3 regions of the Chryseobacterium sp. D764 genome follow, and region 3 is predicted to be linked to each of the others. Evidence: riboswitches for the same ligand, from Rfam matches in the RefSeq annotation. Region 3 holds a riboswitch; each other region holds the start of a gene.
What was found. Region 3 has a riboswitch for S-adenosylmethionine ahead of KYG33_RS13690 (TonB-dependent receptor plug domain-containing protein). Riboswitches for the same ligand answer to the same signal wherever they lie in the genome.
Positions count from the first base shown of each region.

Region 1: it holds a riboswitch for S-adenosylmethionine, as region 3 does, so the genes downstream of both, KYG33_RS17370 (alpha/beta fold hydrolase) here and KYG33_RS13690 (TonB-dependent receptor plug domain-containing protein) in region 3, are expected to answer to the same signal.
Region 2: it holds a riboswitch for S-adenosylmethionine, as region 3 does, so the genes downstream of both, KYG33_RS16590 (SusC/RagA family TonB-linked outer membrane protein) here and KYG33_RS13690 (TonB-dependent receptor plug domain-containing protein) in region 3, are expected to answer to the same signal.

Region 1 covers NZ_CP079219.1:3,813,961-3,821,914, forward strand. The annotation lists gene KYG33_RS17360 (OsmC family protein) at 1-178, shown strand, start outside; gene KYG33_RS17365 (MGH1-like glycoside hydrolase domain-containing protein) at 249-2,864, opposite strand; SAM riboswitch class I at 3,053-3,159, shown strand; gene KYG33_RS17370 (alpha/beta fold hydrolase) at 3,226-4,170, shown strand; gene KYG33_RS17375 (ACT domain-containing protein) at 4,170-5,708, shown strand; gene KYG33_RS17380 (O-succinylhomoserine sulfhydrylase) at 5,820-6,980, shown strand; gene KYG33_RS17385 (four helix bundle protein) at 7,010-7,381, shown strand; gene KYG33_RS17390 (homocysteine S-methyltransferase family protein) at 7,371-7,954, shown strand, end outside.
Region 2 covers NZ_CP079219.1:3,654,325-3,662,278, forward strand. The annotation lists gene pckA (phosphoenolpyruvate carboxykinase (ATP)) at 1-959, shown strand, start outside; gene KYG33_RS16585 (type II 3-dehydroquinate dehydratase) at 1,041-1,448, opposite strand; SAM riboswitch class I at 1,693-1,791, shown strand; gene KYG33_RS16590 (SusC/RagA family TonB-linked outer membrane protein) at 1,875-4,811, shown strand; gene KYG33_RS16595 (RagB/SusD family nutrient uptake outer membrane protein) at 4,829-6,322, shown strand; gene KYG33_RS16600 (hypothetical protein) at 6,559-7,119, opposite strand; gene KYG33_RS16605 (RHS repeat-associated core domain-containing protein) at 7,109-7,954, opposite strand, start outside.
Region 3 covers NZ_CP079219.1:3,023,786-3,031,739, reverse strand. The annotation lists gene KYG33_RS13700 (T9SS type A sorting domain-containing protein) at 1-486, shown strand, start outside; gene KYG33_RS13695 (alpha-amylase family glycosyl hydrolase) at 679-3,516, shown strand; SAM riboswitch class I at 3,787-3,892, shown strand; gene KYG33_RS13690 (TonB-dependent receptor plug domain-containing protein) at 3,987-6,410, shown strand; gene KYG33_RS13685 (APC family permease) at 6,418-7,710, shown strand; gene prfA (peptide chain release factor 1) at 7,875-7,954, shown strand, end outside.

The DNA.
Region 1 (7,954 bases), 790 kb from region 3:
TGAAGCAAAACCTTTTAAATCCATTAATGTTAAGTTCCTTTTAGAAGGAGAAATTGATCCTAAAAAAGCATTAAAGGCAGCAGAACTTTCTTTTGAAAAATACTGTTCCGTATCAAGAACGTTAGAACCGAATGTAGAAATCGGATATGAAGTCTATGTAAACGGAGAAAAAATTTAATCTCTTATTTAAAAATAGAAAAAGCCGGATGACTCATCCGGCTTTTTTATTATTTATTACTCATTGCTGATTAAAAGGTAAGTCTTGGTTTTATCAGTTTCGCCACAGTGGCAGTCCATCCTGTCTGGTGAGAAGCCCCTACACCACGGCCGTTATCACCATGAAAATATTCAAAGAAGGTGATATAATCTCTGAAATGCTCATCGTAATTGAATTTTGGATTGCCTCCGTTGAAAGCCCTTTGCCCATGTTCATCCTTTAAAAATATTGAACAGAGCCTTTTGCTGATATTCTGAGCGACTTCATCAAGATTTCTTTTATCGCCGCTTCCTGTTGGAAATTCTACCTTAAGACTGTTTCCATAATAATAATGAAAACGCTGCAGGCTTTCAACAATCAGGAAATTGATAGGAAACCAGATCGGCCCACGCCAGTTGCTGTTTCCACCAAACATTCGGCTGTCACTTTCTGCAGGAGTATAGTATACCATATTTTCGGCTCCATGCACAGAGAATACAAAAGGATTTTCTTCGTATACTTTAGACATAGCACGGATTCCGTAAGAGCTTAGAAATTCTTTTTCATCAAGCATTCTTGTAAGAACCTTTGTTAATCTGTTTTTACGTAAAATACTCATCAGATGTTTTCTGCCTTGTCCCTCCTCATCCCAATGAGAAACGAGCTTGGTGAGTTCCGGCTTATTTTTTAGGATCCATTCCATTCTGGTTTTGAAATTAGGCATCTTTTCCAACAGCCTGTGATCCACAATTTCTACTGCGAATAAAGGAATTAAGCCGACAATACTTCTTAATTTCAAAGAAACACTGTCTCCGTTTCCAAGCTGCAATACATCATAGAAGAATCCGTCTTCTTCATTCCACAAGCCTTTTGTTCCTTCACCCAGGTTTTCCATAGCTTCAGCGATATAAAGATAATGTTCAAAAAACTTGATCGCCATATCCTCATATACCTGATAATATTGGGCAAGTTCCATCGCAATACGCATCATATTCAATGCATACATCGCCATCCAGCTTGTTCCGTCTGCCTGCTCAAGATGCTGACCGTCCTTTAGTTCCATATTCCGGTCAAAAGCACCAATATTATCTAGACCAAGGAAGCCGCCTCCGAAAATATTTTTACCATTTTTATCCTTTCTGTTGACCCACCATGTAAAATTCAGCAACAACTTCTGAAAGACTTTTTCTAAAAATAATAAATCCGGCTTTCCATTGTTTTTTTCATCAATCTTAAAAACACGGAAGCAAGACCAGGCATGTACAGGCGGGTTTACATCGCTCATGTTCCATTCATAAGCAGGAAGCTGTCCGTTAGGATGCATGTACCATTCTTTGGTAAGTAATAAAAGCTGTCCTTTGGCGAATTCCGCATCTATAATGGAGAAAGGGACGCAGTGAAATGCCAGATCCCACGTAGCATACCATGGATACTCCCATTTATCAGGCATGGAAATGATATCCTTATTATGAAGATGATTCCATTCTGTATTTCTTACATATTCGTTGAAATTTCTTGGAGCCTCAAAATTGGGATCTCCTTTCAACCATTTTCCGATATTGTAATGATAGAACTGTTTATTCCAAAGAAGCCCTGCAAAAGCCTGTCGCTGAACATTTCTTTCATCTTCATTTACTGTATCATTCTGAATATCGTTATAAAACTCTTCAGCTTCAGCTTGACGGATATTGAAAATATGATCAAAACTGTCAAAAGGTTCATCCATTTCGTCAGGAGACAACCTGAACTCAAAAACTTTTGATTCCCCAGCATCAATAATTTCATCAATAAGAAAAGAAGCTTTTGTTCCTCTTTTTTCAGGATTTACAGTATCTCCCTGATGAATAATAAAATTATTGATTCCATCTTTGAAATAAGTATTCTCTGCTTTGGGAGCTCCGTAAAGTTTGGAAGTATTGGTTTCATTATCACAAAATACACTCTGTGCATTTGAGTTTCGGGAATATAGCTTTTTGATCGAAATACTGTCATGACCAATATTAATACTTCCGTCATGAGACGCATTAACCTCTCCTTTATAAGTATTGTATCCCCATTTCCAGTTGTTTCTGAACCAGATTGTGGGAGCTACCAGAATAGGAGCCTCATGCTGGCTTCGATTACAAACGGTGACTCTGGCTAAGATATCGTTGTGATCGGCTTTACAGTATTCAATGAAAATATCAAAATATTCATCGTTATCAAAAATTCCGGTATCAAAAATCTCATATTCCGGTTCTTTTTTGCTTCGTTTTCCGTTTTCTATAACAAGATCATCGTAAGGAAATTCATTAATCGGATATTTATACACCACCTTCATATAGCTGTGAGTAGGCGTATTGTCCAGATAATAAAAGATTTCTTTGATGTCTTCACCATGATTTCCCTGAGGGTTACTCAATCCGAAGAATCGTTCTTTTACCATTTTATCTTTCTTGTTCCAGAATGAAAAAGCAAAACAGAAAAGTTGCTTTACATCAGAAATTCCGGCGATGCCTTCTTCTCCCCAGCGGTAAGCATAGCTTTCAGCATTATTATGATTGGTAAAATCCCAGGCATTCCCGTTTGAGCTGTAATCTTCACGTACATTTCCCCACTGTCGGTTGCTTACATAAGGTCCCCAGTTTTTCCATTTAGTATCTTGTAATCTTTCTTTTTCGGCGGTCATATCTCATCATTTTTCCATACGAAGTTAGTTTTTTTGAAAAATAATTCCAATTTTTTTCATCTGAACAATTATTAATATAGTTTTGAAATACTTGTATTTAAGGGCTTTTTTAAATATTAAAATATTTTTTTTTTGAAATTAAAAGAAAAGAACTACCTTTGCACCATTCGTTCATTCAAATATTGAAAATGTTATCAAGAAAGGTTGAGGGATTAGACCCTATGAAACCTTAGCAACCCTTTGCGCAAGCAAAGAAGGTGCTACGTTCTACCAAAGTATTTTGGACAGATAACTTACTGAAGTTCTTTTCAGCCATTTCCTGTGGCATTTTCAATTGTATTTGTATTAAAATATAATAGAATTGAAAACAGAACTAAACTATATAAATCTTTCGTATCAAACCAATTCCCAAAAGGAATACCATATCCCGTTAAGCTATCAGCTTTTTGGGAAAGATCTGTTTACAGCACCCATTGTTTTAATCAATCATGCACTTACCGGAAACTCAGATGTATCCGGAGAAAAAGGTTGGTGGAAACAATTGGTAGGAGAAAATCAGATTGTTGATACCAATCAATATACGGTTCTGTGTTTCAATATACCCGGAAACGGTTATGACAATTTTTTAATTGAAGATTATGAAGATTTCACGCCTTCAGATATCGCCGCGATATTTCTAAAAGGGCTTGAAGCTTTACATATCAAAAATCTATACGCCATTATTGGGGGCTCTCTGGGAGGAGGAATTGCCTGGGAAATGCTTGCCAAGCAGCCGGATCTTGCAGAAGTATTTATTCCTATTGCCTGTGATTACAGAACACACGACTGGCTTCATGCACAATGTCTGGTTCAGAAATTTTTATTGAATGATAAAGAAGAACCATTACAGAAAGCAAGAATTCATGCCATGCTGTGTTATAGAACACCACAGTCGCTCAATGACAGATTTCAAAACCAATATAACCAGGACAAACAATGTCTGGAATCAGAAGACTGGTTGGTTTATCATGGTAATGCACTAAACGAAAGATTTAGTTTAAAAGCGTACAAACTGATGAATCATCTCTTGATGAATATTAATGCTGATGAACCATCACTGGATAAAATACAGGCACGAATGCACATGATCTCCGTAGATACAGACTTATTCTTTCCTGCTTCTGAAATCCGAATGTGTTTTGAAAACTTAAAAGAGAAAAATAAGAATGTTTCTTACCACGAGATCCAATCTATACACGGGCATGATGCCTTCTTAATGGAATATCAACAATTAAATAATATCATTAAAAACATTTTACAGAAGTAATGAAAAATGCTAACGAAATAAAATTTTTGAAGAACAGATCAATCATCAAATTTGAAGGAGAAGATTTCCTGGGAGAAATCGGGATTGACGGACGAATTTTTAAAGCGCTTACCTTAGCGCGTATCAGTGTAGGAGTAATTTCCCAGCAGGCCATAGAAAACGGAATTTCTATCTTGGTTCAGGAAATTGATGCAGAAAAAGCAGTTGCTTGTCTTATTGATGAGTTTGAAGCAGAAAGAAAATCTGGAAAAGTTTCTCAGATCTATAGTATCAATAATGTTTCTGTGATCGGTTTTGTAGCAGAAGATTTCAATAAAGTCTTTGCTGAGCTGGCAAGAAACAATGTTTTCCCATTACTTTTGAATCAGGTTGCGGGAGAAAACAGAGTCAACATCGTAGTAACTTCTTCACAGGATGAAAAAACCAGAAATATCATCGAGTCTGAAATTTTCAAAAAGCCAAAGACAGTTCATTTAGCAATTATAGGTCACGGAAATGTAGGAAAAACTCTGATACAACAGGTATTGGAATCTTCAGAAGAAATAAAAAGACGTAAAAAAATAGATCTTAAAGTTGTTGCAGTAGCCAATTCAAAGAAAATAGCTTTCAACAAAAAAGGATTTGATGCGAATTGGAGCGATGAGGTTTTGACTGCAGAACATCCTTCGAGTGTTCAGGAGCTGATTAATTTCTCCAACGAAAACCAGCTGGAGAACCTTATCGTTGTTGATAACACGGCAAGTAAGGATTTTGTGAAAAACTATCATGCTCTGGCAGAAAACGGATTTGATCTGGTTTCTTCAAACAAGATTTTTAATACCCTTCCGATTGAAGAATACAGAAAACTAAGATATACGTTGAATAAAAACAACAGACGTTATCTGTATGAAACCAATGTGGGGGCAGGTTTACCATTAATTGATACGATTAAATTATTACACCTTTCAGGAGAAAATATCACCAGAATCAAAGGAGTATTCTCCGGAACATTAAGCTATGTTTTCAACAATTTTTCTTTAAGAGACGATAAATTTTCAACCATTATCAATGAAGCTTTGGAAAAAGGATACACAGAACCGGATCCAAGAGAAGACCTATCGGGAAATGACGTAGCAAGAAAATTATTGATTCTGGCGAGAGAATTAGACTTAATTAATGAATTCGGAGATATCAATATTCAAAATCTGGTTCCGGAAAGTCTGCTTGAGGTTTCAAAATCAGAATTTCTTTCAAGACTTGAAGAACTGGACGAAGAGTATCAGAAAATAAAAGAAAATCAGGCGCCTGGGCATGTATTGAGATATGTAGGTGATTTGCATGGTGATCTGCAGAAAGATAAAGGTGAGTTAGATGTAAAATTGATTTCTGTTCCGGCAACTTCAGCTTTAGGACAATTAAAAGGTTCAGATTCAATCTTTGAAATTTACACAGAAAGCTATGGTGAAAATCCTATCGTTATCATGGGAGCAGGAGCAGGTGCACAGGTAACAGCCAGAGGAGTATTCGGAGATATTTTAAGAGTAAGTGAAACTAAATAATATTTAATCTAACATCTATCAATTTGGCAGTGTAACCATAACGGCAATTGTCATTCTGAGCATAGCGAAGAATCTGATGGTTACAATGTAAAATTGATCAATTAAAACTATATGGAAAATTTTGAAACATCAGCAATAAGAACCCAGACTGAAAGAAGTCAGTTTGACGAGCATTCTACACCATTATACCTTACTTCCAGTTTTATATTTCAGGATGCGGAAGATATGAGAGCAAGCTTTGCAGAAGAAAAACCAAAGAATTTATACAGCCGTTTCTCTAATCCAAACGTAACAGAATTTACAGATAAGATTGCTAAGATGGAAGGTGCAGAAGCAGGATATGCGTTTGCTACAGGAATGGCTGCCATCTATTCTACATTTGCTGCTTTATTGAATGCCGGAGATCATATCGTGAGCTGCCAGTCAGTTTTCGGATCTACGCATACTTTATTTACTAAGTATTTCCCGAAATGGAATATTGAAACCTCTTATTTCAAAGCAAGAGATGCTGAGAATGTTGAACAATATATCAAGCCCAATACAAAGATCTTATATCTTGAAACTCCTACCAATCCGGCTATTGAAATTCTGGATCTTGAGTTCTTCGGACAGATTGCGAAAAAGCACAACCTTATTTTTATTGTAGATAACTGCTTTGCAACACCTTATCTTCAGCAGCCGATCAAATATGGTGCAGATATTGTTGTACATTCAGCGACGAAATTGATTGACGGACAGGGAAGAGTGTTAGGAGGAATAGCAGTAGGAAAAGAAGACCTGATCAGAGAAATTTATCTTTTCGCAAGAAATACAGGACCTGCATTATCTCCTTTTAATGCCTGGGTATTATCAAAAAGTTTAGAAACATTGGCGATCCGTGTAGAAAAGCACTGTGAGAATGCATTGAAAGTAGCTGAGTTTTTAGAAAGTCATCCGAACGTAGAATTAGTAAAATATCCATTTCTGAAATCCCATCCAAGTTATGAAGTCGCTAAAAAGCAAATGAAGCTTGGAGGAAATATCGTAGCATTTGAAATAAAGGGAGGAATAGAAGGCGGAAGAAACTTTTTAGATAAGATACAAATGTGCTCACTGTCTGCTAATTTAGGTGATACAAGAACGATCGTTACCCACCCGGCATCTACAACCCATTCTAAATTATCCGATGAGGAAAGAAATGAAGTAGGTATTACGGCAGGATTGGTTCGCTGTTCGGTAGGTTTGGAAAATGTAGAAGATATCATAGCAGATCTGAAACAGGCTTTAGATTAGTTAATCGTTGACAGTTTATAAAAAACCAAATGAATAGAGAATACACAGAATTAGTAATTTGGATGGAGGGAAGAAAGTTGGTTAATCTAACTTATATCCTGACTGCCAACTTTCCTAAAGAAGAATTATTGGCTTTAACAGGTCAGATAAGAAAAATGGTAACTTCAGTTTCGTTCAATATAACGGAAGGAAGTAGAAGGCAGAATCCCGAAGATACTTTACCGTTTCTGCAGATTGCCGGGAAATCTCTTTATAAACTGGAAACTCAATTCCATTTGGCTTCAGACCAACAATATATTTCTAAAGAAGATTTTAAAATAATCAATAAAAAAATCCTCTTATGCAAAAAACTGGTCAGCGGATTTATAAACTGTTACAAATTGATAGAAAATGAAAAATAATATACAAGACGCTCAGCTTTCAGCACTCAATGTTCAACTTCAGAAGAGAATTCTGGTTCTTGACGGAGCTATGGGAACAATGCTTCAGAGATACAAGTTTGAAGAAGATGACTATCGTGGAGAGCGTTTCAAGGATTGGGAGCATCCGGTAAAAGGAAATAATGACCTTCTTTCTCTCACACAGCCTCAGGCGATTGAAGAAGTTCACAAGAAATACCTGGAAGCAGGGGCTGATATCATTGAAACCAATACATTCTCGGGAACTACCATAGCGATGGCAGATTATCACATGGAAGAGCTGGTATACGAACTGAACTATGAGTCCGCAAAAATTGCAAGAAAAGCCTGTGACGAATATACCGCGAAAAATCCGGACAAACCGAGATTCGTAGCAGGATCTATCGGGCCAACAAACAGAACGGCAAGTTTAAGTCCAGACGTTAATGATCCCGGATACAGAGCCATCACTTTTGAAGAATTGAGAGTAGCTTACAGGCAGCAGTGTGAAGCTTTGCTGGACGGAGGCTCAGATATTCTTTTGGTAGAAACCATCTTTGATACCCTGAATGCAAA
Region 2 (7,954 bases), 630 kb from region 3:
TAAAAGGTATGGCTTCAATGCACTGTTCTGCAAACGTAGGAGAAAAAGGTGATGTTGCTTTATTCTTTGGTCTTTCAGGAACAGGTAAAACTACTTTATCGGCAGATCCTAAAAGATACCTTATCGGTGACGATGAGCACGGATGGGATAACAACGGAGTATTCAACTATGAGGGAGGATGCTACGCGAAAGTAATTGATTTATCAGAAGAAAAAGAACCGGATATTTTCAGAGCAATCAAGAGAGATGCACTTCTTGAAAACGTTGTAGTGAACAATGGAATAGCAGATTATACTGACGGATCTATCACAGAAAATACTAGGGTTTCTTATCCAATTTACCATATCAACAAAATTGTATTGCCTTCTAAAGCAGGTCATGCTAAGAAGATTGTTTATCTTTCTGCAGATGCATTCGGGGTACTTCCTCCGGTTTCCATCTTAAATGAAGATCAGGCTCAATACCACTTCCTTTGCGGTTATACATCTAAATTAGCCGGAACAGAAAGAGGAATCACAGAGCCTCAGCCATCTTTCTCACCTGCATTTGGTGAAGCATTCCTTACATTGCACCCAACAATGTATTCTAAAACATTGATCGGTAAAATGCAAGAGCACGGTGCTAAAGCTTATTTAGTAAACACAGGATGGAACGGTAGCGGAAAGAGAATTTCTCTGAAAGATACCAGAGCGATCATTGATGCAATCATTGACGGTTCTATTGATAATGCTCCTAAAACTCAGGTTCCAATCATGAACCTTGAGATTCCTACTGAATTACCAAACGTTTCTACAGGTATTTTAGATCCTAGAGATACTTATGAGAACGCTTCAGACTGGGAAGAAAAAGCAAAAGATCTTGCTTCAAGATATATCAAAAACTTTGAGCAGTACTGTGATACTGAAGAAGGTAAGAAATTAGTTGCTTCAGGACCTCAATTACAAGAACAAACTATCTAATAGTTATTTATAACATACAGAAAAGCCTCATCATCGATGAGGCTTTTTTATTTCTAATTTTTCGCAGATATTATTTGAAAATTACTTTAAGCTTAATATAGCCAATCTATATCCATCCATTCCAAAGCCAGATAAAACTGCATCCGTATTAGCAGCTGTCACAGACTTCTGTCTGAATTCCTCTCTTTTATAGATGTTGCTGATATGAACTTCTACTTTGGGTTTTCTGATATTTTTTAGACAATCAGCAATCGCATAGGAATAATGGGTGAAAGCTCCCGGATTAATTACTACGGCATCAAAATCATCTTTCTGAAGCCTGTTGATAAGCTCTCCTTCAATATTTGACTGATAATATTTTAATTCATGAGATTGAAACTCGGATTTTAAAATTTCCAAATAGTTTTCCATAGAGATATTTCCATAGATTTCCGGTTCTCTGGTACCTAACAAGTTGAGGTTAGGTCCGTTTATAATCAAAACTTTCATACTATAAAATTAAAAACTTTTTTTAATTAAATGCTCAAAAATTTCCGCACAAATTAACGTTCGTTCAATTGTATTATTAATAATGATATTTATCATGTTTGATAAAATGGTAATGATTGCAACTCCTTACAGTAATGGGTTTTATTAAAATCTTATGTTAATTTTTGAAAATTTATCATGAAAAATAATAAGTCTACTTGTTTTGTAGACTAAAAGTTTTTAGCTTTGCAACCATATTTCGATCGGCTTATAAAGAAAGATGGAGGGAACTGACCCTGTGAAATCTTGACAACCTACCCATTGGGCAAGGTGTTACGTTCAGCCTTTTAAGGAAAAATAAGCATTTGGTTTATCGTATTTATCGATGCCCTTTGCTGATTTTTCTGCAAAGGGCAAAATTTTAATATATGATAAATGAAATTGATTATGATTAGCAAAAATTTATTCGCTTTTAAAACTTGGATACCTCCGGTTGCTGCATTTTTTCTGGGAGTAACCAGTGTACATGCACAGAATTCTAAGCCGGAAAAGGACAGTCTTCATGAAAAAGAAATTGACGAAGTTGTAGTCGTAGCCTATGGAAAAGCAAAAAGAAACAGCTATACCGGTTCCGTTGCTACCATTTCCAGCGATAAGATCAACAACAGACCTGTAACCAATATTACCAAGGCATTGGAAGGGCAGGTTGCCGGGATTCAAACGACGAGTGCATCAGGACAGCCAGGAGCGGTTTCTACTATCCGAATTAGAGGGATTGGTTCTATAAGTGCTTCCAGTGATCCTTTATACGTAGTAGACGGAATCCCTTTTGATGGAAACCTAAATTCTATCAGTCCAAGTGATATTGAATCTATCAGTGTTTTGAAAGATGCCACTGCGAGTGCGTTGTATGGATCAAGAGGAGCAAACGGGATTATCATCATTACCACAAAATCAGGTAAAAAAGGAGAAGCTAGAGTTAATTTTAATATCAGCCAGGGATTCTCCGGAAGAGCCGTAAAAGATTACGAACAGGTAAATACAGATCAATACTTTCAATTATATTGGGAAGCCTTGAGAAACGGATATCAGTCCGGAAAAGTGTCTTCTCAACAGGCTGCACAGATGGCAACAGATAATCTTGTTTCTACACTTGGGATCAATCCATATGGAACAGGATATCCAAAACCGGTGGGAACCGATGGGAAATTATTACCCGGAGCATCACCACTTTGGAATGACGACTGGAGGGATATTTTGCAGAGAGTTGCTTCAAGAAATCAGGTAGATCTTGATATCAGCGGAGGAAGTGAGAAGAGCAATTATTTCTTTTCATTGGGCTATCTTGATGATAAGGGAATGGCTATTGAATCAGGATATAAAAGATACAATACCAGGTTAAAGATCAATTCTGAAGTAAAAAAATGGCTGAATGTTGGGGTAAACTTAAGCTATACAAACAGTATTCAGCAGGCGCCCACTTCTTCAGATTCCAATTCAAGTAATATCATCAATGCTGCAAGATTTATTCCTTCATTCTATCCTTATTACGAAAGAAATGCAAATGGAAGCTATATTTTGGGTGCAGATGGAAACCCGATTTATGATTTCGGAAAATACAGACCAACAAGTGCGCTTCAGAATCAAAATGCCGCGGCAACACTGCCATTAGACAAAAACGAAAATAAAGAAGATAACTTCTCAGGAAAAGGATTTATGGAATTCACTTTCTTACCGGAGTTGAAATTCAAGACAAGCTTTTCTGTTGATTTGGTGAATTATAACGGACATTATTATTCAAATCCATTGCTGGGACAAGGCGCTGAGATTGGAGGTTCAGTAACGAAAACCAATACCAGAACACTTTCTTATACAACCAGTAATATTCTGACATACGATAGGAAATTTGGGAAACACCATGTAAATGCTTTAGCAGGACATGAATTCTATAAATATGACTATCAGACGATTTCCGGAACAAGAAGCCAGTTTTCTCTCCCTTATTATTATGAACCGGATGCTGCTTCTTTACTGGGAAGCTTCAGTGGGAACAGTAATAAATTGAGCTTATTGAGTTTCCTTGGAAAAGTAGAGTATGACTACAATAATACTTATTTCCTGTCTGCATCAGGAAGAGCAGACAGTTCTTCAAGATTTGAAAAGGATAACAGATGGGGGAGATTCTGGTCAGTTGGAGGTTCATGGAAAATTTCCAATGAAGAGTTTGTAAAAAGCCTGAATGTCTTTAATCAGTTGACATTACGTGCCAGTTACGGAGGTCAGGGAAATGATAAATTACTTCGACCAAACGGACAGCCGCTTTATTATGCTTATCAGGAGCTGTACAGATTTATCAGTCTTGGTGGAGAACCGGGAACAACACTTGAAAAAACGGCTACCAATAATGTGAAATGGGAAACCAACCTTAATTTAAATGTAGGATTAGAATTCGCTGTTCTGAATAACAGAATTAAAGGAAATATTGAATATTTCAAAAGAAAAAGTCAGGATCTTCTATTTAACATGCCAGTGGCACCATCTCTGGGAATTAGTGATTATCCTGCCAATATTGGAACTATCCAAAATACAGGATTTGAATTTTCATTATTCACAACCCCAATTAAGAATGATAATTTCCAGTGGAATGTAGATGTAAACCTAAGCACCTTAAACAATAAAGTTACCAAGTTACCTTCAGGGCCACTTGTAGTGGGACAAACCAAGCTATTAACGGTAGGAGGTTCCGTATATGATTTCTATATTCCGGAATGGGTTGGGGTAGATCCAAGCAATGGAAAGCCATTGTGGAAAACGGTTTCTACAGATGCGAGCGGAAATTCAGTAGAAGGAACTACCTCAGAATATTCAAAAGCAACAAAACTCTTGCAGGGTTCTGCTTTGCCTAAACTGACCGGAGGAATCAGTACCAGCATTACCTACAAAAATTTTGATTTTTCAGGATTGCTGACATTCAAAATCGGTGGAAAAATTCTGGACAATGATTATACTTCCATCATGCACAACGGAAGTCTGGGAGGACGTGCATGGAGTGCTGAAATGTTAAACAGATGGACGCCTGATAATCCTAATACGGATGTTCCGGGCTTGAGTACAACAACAAATAACTGGACGTCAAACTCATCCAGATTCTTATACTCAGGGACATATGCAAGACTTAAAAATGTAAGCTTAGGATATACACTTCCTGAGGATTATTTTGAGAAAATCGGACTTAAAAAGTTCAGAATTTATATTCAGGCAGAGAATCTTTTAACCTTCTATAAACATAAGGGAATGGATCCTGAACAGGCTTTGGATGGAACCACCTATTACAGATACCCTGCAATGAGAACAATCACTTTTGGTCTTCAGGCAATACTATAACGTTTAAAATTGAAACAATGAAAAAATTAAAATATCTATCGTTTGCACTTATCGGATTTTTAGCGTTGACAAGCTGTGAAAGCGATCTGGACACTGCTCCGACTGATCAGGCTAACAGTGTGGAAGTTTTCAAAACTGCTGAAAGTGCAGAAACTGTAGTAAACGGTACCTGGGCAAAATTTAATAACGATGGAACTACCTATGCTAATATTGGATATTCCACTGTTTTAAGAGCCAGTGATGCAATGGGAAGCGATGTAGCTGTATTAACCAATAAGTATGGATTTGCTTCTACTTACGCTTTTACAGAAATGGTAAACAGTACGGCTTCTCGTCCGTTATTTATCTGGACCATGTTGTATTCTACCATCAATAATATGAATAATGTTATTACAAGAATTGACGGGACAGAAGGAAGTCAGGAGAAAAAAAATCAGGTGAAAGGACAGGCAAAAGCATTACGTGCCTTCTGTTATTTGAACCTTGCCAGCTTTTATCAGTTCAGCTATCTGAAAGATAAGTCAGCTTTGACGGCTCCCATTTATACTGAACCTTCTACAACAAGCACTGTAGGAAAGAAAAGAGCAAGTCTTGAAGAGATTTATGCTTTGATTAAAAGTGATCTTACCGATGCTGATAATCTATTGAAGAGCTATACAAGAAATAATAAAGATAAAATCAACCGTGCTGTGGTCAACGGACTTCTTGCCAGAACTTATTTGAATACCGGTGATTGGAGTAAAGCTTCAGCATCTGCAAAAATAGCAAGAGAGGGTTTTCCTCTGATGGCTCCGGAAAAATATAAAGATGGTTTTAATGATATCAACAATGCGGAATGGATCTGGGGTCATGGACAAACACAGGAACAGTCTGATGCAAGTTATGCATTCCATTATCTGGATGTGTCTTCATCAGGAAGTTATTATTACAGCTTTATGGCGGATCCTTATTTTAAAGACCTTTTTGATGCCAATGATATCAGATCCCAGTTATTTTCATGGGACGGGCAGAAAGGAAGAGAGGGATTGCTGAGATATGCTAAGTTTAAATTTAAACCAACCCTTATTGCAGATATCGTTTACATGAGAGCTGCAGAAATGTACCTGATTGAAGCTGAAGCTGAAGCCAGAAATGGAAATGTTCCTCAGGCGGTAGCCGTTTTGAACCAGTTGAAATCTGCCAGAAATGCCAATATTTATAGTGGTTCATTATCACAGAACGATGTGGTAGCAGCTGTTTTAGTCGAAAGAAGAAAAGAATTATTTGGAGAAGGTTTCTCTCTATCAGATATTATCAGAACGCAAGGAACAGTGGTAAGAAAACCATTTGTTGATGCTGAAGGTAAGCCTGTAAAAGTTCAGATCACTACACCGGATGGAACAGTGAAAACCGTAGATGGTAGAGGTCATTCCGTTCTTGATTTTCCGGATAAAACGGCTTTTACTCCTAACAGTAATTATTATTTATTCAGTATTCCACAAAGAGAAGCTGAAAATAACCCGAATTTATAAGAGGACATACTTATAATTAGATTTGATTTTTAGCCACAGCGTCTGCGGTGGCTTTTTTGTTGGGTTCATTATGAATTTTGAAACAGCATAATGGGTATATTATTTTCGTTAGACCGAAATTCAGATTTCCTGTCAGGGAAAGAGAAAGGATATGTTCCTGTTTTTTTACTTAATTACATTGAAAAAGCCGGCTCAAAACTAATGACTGAGCCGGCTTTTCTGAATTAATTTACTTATTATTTTAAAATTATTTTAATGTAATTGGATTCAACCGAAGTAGGATACAATGAAACATTATCTTTTAAGTTTATAATACCTTCATTTATATATTGAGCATTATACACTAATTTGAATTGTACAGTTTTCCCTTTATATCTATTTTTAATCAAATAATAGTTCTGATATTGCTCATAAGCAGATTTGTTTTTTTCTAAAAATATGAGCAAAGGAAAAGCAAATTCGTAAGATTCATTAGGGCTGAGGATGAAGAAATTACTTTTTACTTTTTCATAATCTACCGGATAGTTATGGTTTTGATCTAATTTAATATTTTCTATTTTATATCTATCCTGTTTAAATAGGGTAATATCTTCAAGATCAAAACCGTTATTAAGTGTTGTATTCATCGTTTTACTGTATTGGTACAATAAAATTTTTTCTTTGCACTTACTTGTAAATCTCACATTGAGACTATCATTTTTATCTTTATGAATCGTCATCTGTATGCAGTTTTTCTGAGAAAAAATAACGATAAACTGAAAAATTAATAGCAATGATAATATTCTTTTAGTATCCATTTTTTTTAAGCCAATCTTGATATTGTTGTTTTTGAATTAAATCTCCTGCTTTGGCACCATTTCCATAGGCTCTTTCTTCCATTAAGCGATCCGTTTCACGCTTACCTAATTTACTAAGTTTTCCTTCAAAATAACCGCTTATATAATCAATAGCATGAGTAAATTCGTGAACAAATGTACCTGCCAGATTAAGATATGAGGTAAAAGCTTCTTTAAATATGGTAATTTGAGTTACTGTTGTTTTAACTTCTGTTTTGATGACTTTCCCAAGTTGTATATACTTAGTTTTATCAGTTTTATATGCGGTGTTAGCCTTAGTTTCATTACCAGAGCTGCCACCATCCTTAATAGGGATATATCCTGTTTTTTTTGCTAAATTAGTGATTGTTTTTAACTTTCTCATTTTTGCTACTTCAGCTTCAAAATTGGAGTAATCTGGAACTCCTGCCGGATCTATTTTACTTTTTTCCATGTCGTCTATTAAATTATCAGTCGTAGGTGGTTTATGTTTAAGATAGTTAAAGGCTGTTACCATAAGTCCTTGTCCAGCTCCCACCCAAAAATTTCCACCTCCAAGTACAGAACCTACACCTCCGCTGACAGCACCGTTAAGCAAAGCAAAACCATCACTTCTTAAAATGCTGCTATCACCTACATTATTTGTAGCGAAATTCAATAAATCATTAGAAACACTTGCAAAAGCCCCACTTAATAATCCACTCCAGAAATTTCCTCCTTGTACAAGAGATAATGTGCCCTGTGCTATTGCATGGGCCCCAGCTCTGGCGATAATAGTTCCTGTTTTTCCGAGGGCATTTGCGACTTCACCTCCCGC
Region 3 (7,954 bases):
ATTGGGAATCCGGCAACTGCTTACAGCAGCAATCTTAAATTACCGGCAGGAGGAAACAGAAGTTCCAGTAATGGCGACTTTAGTTTTGTAGGACAAAGAGGGTATTTTTGGAGTTCAGATACATCAAGTTTAGGAGCGAAATATTTATATATCGGATCCACTATTGCCAACCCATCAGCCGGAGGAATGAGAGGTCAGGGGTCTTCAGTAAGATGTATTAAACCGACATCTTCTTTAGGTACTTCAGACATTAAGCTGAATAATGTAGTAATAGGAATGTATCCCAACCCGACAAAAGGAATTCTTACTGTTAAATCAGACTCCGCGATTGACAAAGTGAACGTTATCAATGCGGTAGGGCAAAGAATGAATGTGCAGTTCTCAGATAATCAAATCAATATGACTGAACTTTCTTCAGGGTTATATATCGTAGAATTAAAATTAAAGAATGGACAATCCGTTTCTAAAAAGATTATAAAAGACTAACTGAATTTCTATAACAAAGATTTTCGTCCAAAAAATAGTTCATTACAATTACTTTTATTGGGAGGCTCATGAAAATTTCATGAGTCTTTTTTTATTTTATTTTTTCCCGGAAAATTGAAATATTTGATGAAGACTGGACAAGAATAGTCACTATGAAGAAAAATTTATACTATATTCGATAAAAAATAAGAAATGAAAAAACTTTATTCCGTTGTTTTTCTGTTGATTGCAATGGCAGTTTTTGGGCAGATCAATTACTCCATCAGCCCGAATCCATTCAATGAAACCGATGCCGTAACCCTTACTGTTCCCGGAGATCAGATTGATGAGTCGGCATGGGGCGTGTCTAATAATGCCATTTATATCTGGACATGGTCTTTTGATACTAATTATCAGAACAGTCAGGACTGTCCTACCAATGGCAGCTGGAACAACTCCAATGACCTGAATAAACTAAATTATAATGCTGCTACAGACAGCTATTCACTTACTTTTACCCCGACTTCTTTTTTCGGAAGAACAGGAATCGGGAGGTTCGGGTTTTTATTAAAAGATAAAACAGGATCTCATCAGAGCTCACCGGACATTTTTGTAAATGTGGGCACTTTAAGCTTAAATCTTACCAATCCTCTGGCTAATAGCCTGACTTCTGTTCCGGCAGGAAACTCTATTAATATTACGGCTACCACAAATAACAATGCAACATTTCAGTTAAAAGCAAACGGAACTGTTGTCAACTCTACAACAACTCCTTCACAATCCTATTCTTACAGTTATACGGTTACTCAGGATGCCAGCATGGAACTTGTTGCCACAGAGGGAGTTAATTCTAAAACTGCGACATTCATTTTACAGGTTCCGAGAAATGTAGTTGCTGAAGCCATTCCAAACTGGATTAAACAGGGGATTAATTATCATCCGACAGATCAGACCAAAGTAGGACTTGCGTTATATGCGCCTGGCAAAAGCTTTGTACATGTCATTGGAAGTTTTAATAACTGGGCGGTGAATGATACTTATTTAATGAAAAAAGATACCACAAACCCTGATCTTTATTGGATTGAGCTCAATGGGATTACGCCTCAGCAGCTCTATACTTTTCAGTACAGAACGAATGATCTGAGAAAAGTGGCAGACCCTTATTCACCCCAGATCTTATCTTCTTATGATGATCCGTGGATCTCAGCTTCTACCTATCCGAATTTACCTGCATTTCCTGCCGGACAAGGTTTTGAAGTTTCAACATTTAAAACGGGGCAGACAGCCTATAACTGGCAGACAACCAGTTTTCAGAGACCCGCGAAAGAAGATCTGGTGGTCTACGAATTATTATTGAGAGATTTTACACAGGAAAAGAACTGGCAGTCTCTGATCAATAAAATTTCTTATTTAAAAAATCTAAAGATCAATGCAATAGAATTACTTCCCATCATGGAATTTGACGGAAACCTTTCCTGGGGATACAATACTTCTTTCCATTATGCATTGGACAAAGCTTATGGAACCCCCGAAAAATTCAAAGAATTTGTAGATATCTGCCACCAGAACGGAATTGCAGTTATTCTGGACGTCGCATTTAACCATGCAACAGGACGTTCTTCTCTGGTAAGGCTTTGGAATGTAGATCCTGATGGAGACGGTTACGGGGATGTTGCTCCAAACAATCCTTATTTCAATCAGGTCCCGAAACATTCATACAATGTATTTAACGATTTTAATCATACAAGCCTTTCAACTCAATATTACGTTGAAAGATGTCTTCAACAATGGCTGACAGAATATCACATTGACGGATTCCGCTGGGATTTAACAAAAGGATTTACCCAAAGCTGCTCCGAAAATGATGAAGCATGCACCAACGCTTATCAGCAGGACAGAGTGGATATCATGAAACATTATGCAGACAGACAGTGGGCAATCGATCCCAATTCTTACATGATTTTTGAGCATCTGGGAACGGATGCAGAAGAACAGCAATGGGCAAACTACAGGGTAGCAGAGGGAAAAGGAGTGATGCTTTGGAATAAACAAACGGAGCCTTATAACCAGAATACCATGGGATATAAAGACAACAGTAATTATGACAGAATGAACCATAGTCTTCATGGGTTTACCAATATGCGTGCTGTAGGGTACGGAGAAAGTCATGATGAAGAAAGATTGATGTTTAAAAATCTTGCATATGGTGCTGCGAACGGTAGCTATGACGTTAAAAACCTTAATACAGCTCTTGAAAGAATGAAAACTTTCGGTGCGACATTCTTTACTATTCCAGGTCCGAAAATGATCTGGCAGTTTGGGGAATTAGGATATGAATTCAGTATCAACAGATGTGCTGACGGTACTATCAATAACGGGTGCAGAACGGATGAAAAGCCTGTTGCATTTACTTTAAACTATGATACCAACGTAAACAGAAAAGCTGTATATGATATATGGGCTAAAATAATCACGATCAGAAATACCCATCAGGTTTTTAAAACTAAAACGTACAGTATAGAATCCAATAATCTGGCTAATGATCCGGACGGATTGATCACAAGAATTTATCTCTATGATTCGGCTATTACAACCGGGATAAAAAATGTTGTCGTACTGGCCAATTATGATATATCTGCAAAAAATGTTGTTCCTTTCTTTCCTTACACAGGGCAATGGCAGAATCTCATGGATGACAGTATTTCGAATATCGCCTCTACCACGGCTCCGATAACTTTACAGCCAGGAGAATTCAGGATTTTCGGGAATTATGGAGGTGCACTGTCAACAACAGATCCAAATACTGTAAATAAATTATCACTTCAGATCGCTGATAATCCAATACAAAACGGAGTGGCGAAATTAATTTTTAATAAAGCAAAAAACGGAGAAATTTTGATTTTTGATATGACGGGTAAAAAACTGGATTCATTCAAACTGAATAAAGAAAACGGAACTTATGAAATGAAAGTCAGTTATCCTGCAGGAACTTATCTGGTGCAGTTGAAATCGGAAACCGGAATTGCCATTCAAAAGATGATAATCAGATAAAAACAAATTATGAAGTTGTTTAGACTTAAAAATGTAGGATATATTGAAACCATTAAGAAGGATTTAAGAAATAAAGTGTAGTTAAGATGAATCATTCTGATTTTTAAGCTTAAGGCGAAGCTTATCTTAATACTCTTATCGCCTTACTATAATCTTAATGTTTCAAAAATAAAACTTTAAACAAGTTCTATAAAATAATAAAAGGCAAATTTGCAGTGTAGCAGATTTGCCTTTTTTGTCTATTTAAAAAAATAGTCTACTTTTGCAGTAGATTTATCAAGAAAGGTGGAGGGATTTGGCCCAAAGAAACCTTAGCAACCTGCACGATTCGAGAAGTGTAAAGGTGCTAATTCCAACCCTGAGGGGGAGATAAGCGAAGTCAATATTCTTATATGAATTCCATTTCTTGAAGTCTTGTATATCTGCGGAAAAATCCGTCAGACTGTAATTATTAATTGGCAAGAACAAAAATGAAAAAATTAAGTACAGCTGTATTATTGCTTGGGGCAATTTTGGTTGCTGCTCAGGAGAATGAGGAGAAAGGAAAACAAATAGAAGATATTGTTATCGTTGGAAACCGTAATGTAAAAAGAACAAAACTGGAAACACCGGTTCCTGTAGATGTTATCAATATTGACAAAATTCAAAGGAGTTCTCCGCAAATGACTGCTCAGGATCTTCTGAATTATGTTATCCCATCGTTTAATTCCGTAAGACAGTCTGCTTCTGATGGTACGGAACATATTGATCCTTTAACCTTAAGAGGAATGGGCCCTGATCAGGTTCTCGTATTGCTGAACGGGAAAAGAAGACACACCACTTCTTTAGTCAATTATCAGAATACCGTGGGGAATGGCTCTGTAGGAACAGATCTGAGTACAATTCCTGTTATTGCTATTGATAGAATAGAAGTGTTAAGGGACGGAGCTGCAGCACAATACGGTTCTGATGCCATTGCAGGAGTGATCAATATTATTCTTAAAAAAAATACGGGAGCCTCAGCAAGTCTTACGTATGGATTGACCGGGAGAAATGATGGAGATACCTATCAGGCAGGAGCCAATTATGGTACTTCATTAGGAAAAAAAGAGGGTTATATCAACCTTTCTCTACAATTAAGCCACAGAGGAAAAACCACAAGAACTCAAAATCACGATCTAGATATTTTCGGAGATAATTTCGCTTACGCCTTTGCAAATGATCCTGAAGCGGCAAGAGCTGCAGATGATGCGAAGATTAAGGAGCGGGGATTGTCACGTGATGATTTCAATTTCCAGATTGGAGATGCGCAGATCAGGCAGGGACAGTTGTTTTTCAATGCAGAATATCCTTTTAACGATCAATTTAAAATCTATTCTTTCGGAGGTTTTAGTATCAAAGAAGGAAAAGGCTTTGGTTTCAGAAGACTGCCGAGCGAAACATCCAATGTGGTTTCATCCATTTATCCGAACGGCTTTCAGGCAACTCTTGGATCTCAGGTATATGATATTTCCTATGCTGTAGGAGCAAAATATAATGTCAATGATTGGGTATTAGATCTAAGCAACACATTCGGAAGTAATACCTTCAATTATAATGTAAGCAATACCAATAATGCTTCTCTCGGGGTAAAATCGCCAACCCGGTTTTATGCAGGAGCCCATAGTTTTCTTCAGAATACCGTGAATCTTGATGTTTCCAAAAGTATAAACCGTTTCAATATCGCATTTGGGGGAGAATTCAGGTTTGAACAATACCAGATCAAACCAGGGGATGAAGCTTCTTATACCCAATATGATATCAATGGAAATGTAGCTACAGAAGGGTCAACAGTATTGGGTGCGGGTGGATCTCAATCTTTTATCGGGTTTTCTCCAAACAATACCTTGAAAAAAGACAGACACTCAACTGCTGTGTATGCGGATGTTTCCTATGATTTAGATAAAAAATTAAATATTGACGCCGCTGCCAGATTTGAAAATTATTCAGATTTCGGAAATACGTTGAATGGAAAGCTTGCCGTTCGATATGAGTTCGTAAAAAATTATGCAATAAGAGCTGCCGTTGGAACAGGATTCAGGGCACCTTCCCTTCAGCAGCAGTATTTCAATAATTCATATGCGGATATTTCTACTTCAGGCTCAAAGATTGTTACCAAAGGAATATTCAGTAACGATAGCGAAGCCGCCAGAATTCTGGGATTTGATAAACTCAAACAGGAAACTTCTGTCAACGCGAGTGCGGGATTTACCCTGAAACCTTTACACAATTTAACGGTCGCTATAGATGGATACTGGATTAAAGTGAAAGACAGAATTGTGATTACCAGTAATATAACAGACCCAAGACTAGACCAGTTTAAGGTGGAAAGCGGAAGGTTCTTCGCCAATGCCATTGATACAGAAACGAAAGGAGTAGATGTAGTGGTTTCTTATGACTGGATTCTTGGTAACGGAAAATTAAATATGAATCTTGCCGGAAATTATACAGAAACTAAAATTACAGACTTTCATTTTCCGGAAAACTTAGGAACTCCTCAAAATCAGTTTTTTGGTCCGGATCAGATCAATATCATTGAAACACTGTCTCCAAAAACAAAAGCTTCATTTGGATTAAATTATGGAATCGGGAAGTTCAATTTTCTCGTGAGAAATACCTATTTTGGTAAAGTAATAAGAGATGGTTATCCATTTGGAGGCGTTCAGGAATTCTCCCCAAAAGTAGTTACGGACATCAGTATTGGATATGATATCACAAAAAGTATCAACTTTACAGTAGGGGCCAACAATGTATTTGATGTTTTTCCGGATCGCCAGATTTATGAAAATTCATACTATGGAGTATTCAAATATGCGCCAGTTCAGATGGGAACACTGGGGAATTATTTCTTCGGAAGGCTTAATTTTAATTTTTAATCATTAAATGAGTACTACCTCACATCAGATTGGCTGGAAAACAGCAGCAGCCATCGTCGTTTCCAATATGATAGGAACAGGGATTTTTACAACCCTGGGATTTCAGTTATCCGATATTACCAATACCTACAGTATTTTCCTGTTATGGAGCATTGGAGGAATTCTCGCCTTATTCGGGGCTTTTTGCTATGCCGAATTAGGCTCACATTTCAAAGGAAACGGAGGTGATTTTATCTATCTTAAAGAAACCTATCATCCGCTGTTCGGATATCTGATAAGCTGGGTTTCACTCATCATCGGATTTTCCTCTCCGGTTGCGCTGGCTGCATTGGCAATGTCGAAATACCTTTCCGTATTCAATTATTCTTTTGGAAATGGGTTTGCAATTGCCGCTATTTTTCTGGTAGCAGTGGCATTGTCATTCAGTTTAAAAACATCCAGCAGGTTTCATAACTTTTTTACATTCATCAAGATAGCCTTTATTATTGTACTGGTTATTCTGGGAGTTGGGCTTTCAGAATCTACACAGATTGGCAACAGTCTGAATTTCAGTGACAGCTGGCAGAATGAGATCATGCTTCCTGCCTTTGCTACGTCTCTGGTGTTTGTTACCTATTCTTATACAGGCTGGAATTCTGCTTCCTACATCGCAGGAGAAATAAAAGACGTCCAGAAAAACCTTCCCAAATCTTTGATCATTGGAACTATTTTCGTGACGATAAGCTATATTTTGGTGAATTATATTATGCTGAAACATGCTCCTGTGAGTCAGTTGGCAGGAAAAGAAGACGTAATGGGGGAAGCTGCTGTCAATATGCTGGGGCCTATCTTTGGAAAGATTGTCAATATTTTTATTGCGCTGCAGCTGGTTGCAACAATTAGCGGATATTTATGGGTAGGTTCAAGATTGACACAGGCTTTTGCAAAACATACTTACATCTGGAAACCGTTATCAGCGGGTAATGCAAGAGGAATTCCCGTAAGAGCTATTTTTGCCCATGCAGTTATTGCTGTGGTTATTATTCTCACCGGAAGTTTTAAAGAAATCTTTGTTTACACAGCCTTTATTTTACAGCTTTTTGCAAGTCTGGCGATTTCTACCGTATTCTTCCTGAAGAAAAAAGACAGGAAAATTTTTAAATCCAATGCTTTCCATATTTTTCCAGCCGTTTTTCTATTGTTCAGTATCTATATTCTCTATTTTACATTTATTCATAATCCTAAAGAAAGTCTTATAGGAGTAGGAATTATTGCTGTAGGAATTATTTTATATTGGGTTGACAGGAGACTTTCCAAATAACATCAAAACAAACCTTAATGGCATAGAAAGGTTAATATACAATTGATAAATTCACCTTTTTACAGTTTAGCCCCCTTTATCCCTAATGCTCAAAAATTTATGATGCTCAGTAATTTTAATTTTGAATTAATAATCCTTATCTTTGCACCCACAAAATTTCTACAATGTCTAAATCATTAATTCCAAAATTAGAAGCTATAAAACAAAGATATAATGAGGTTGCAGACCTTATTATACAGCCTGA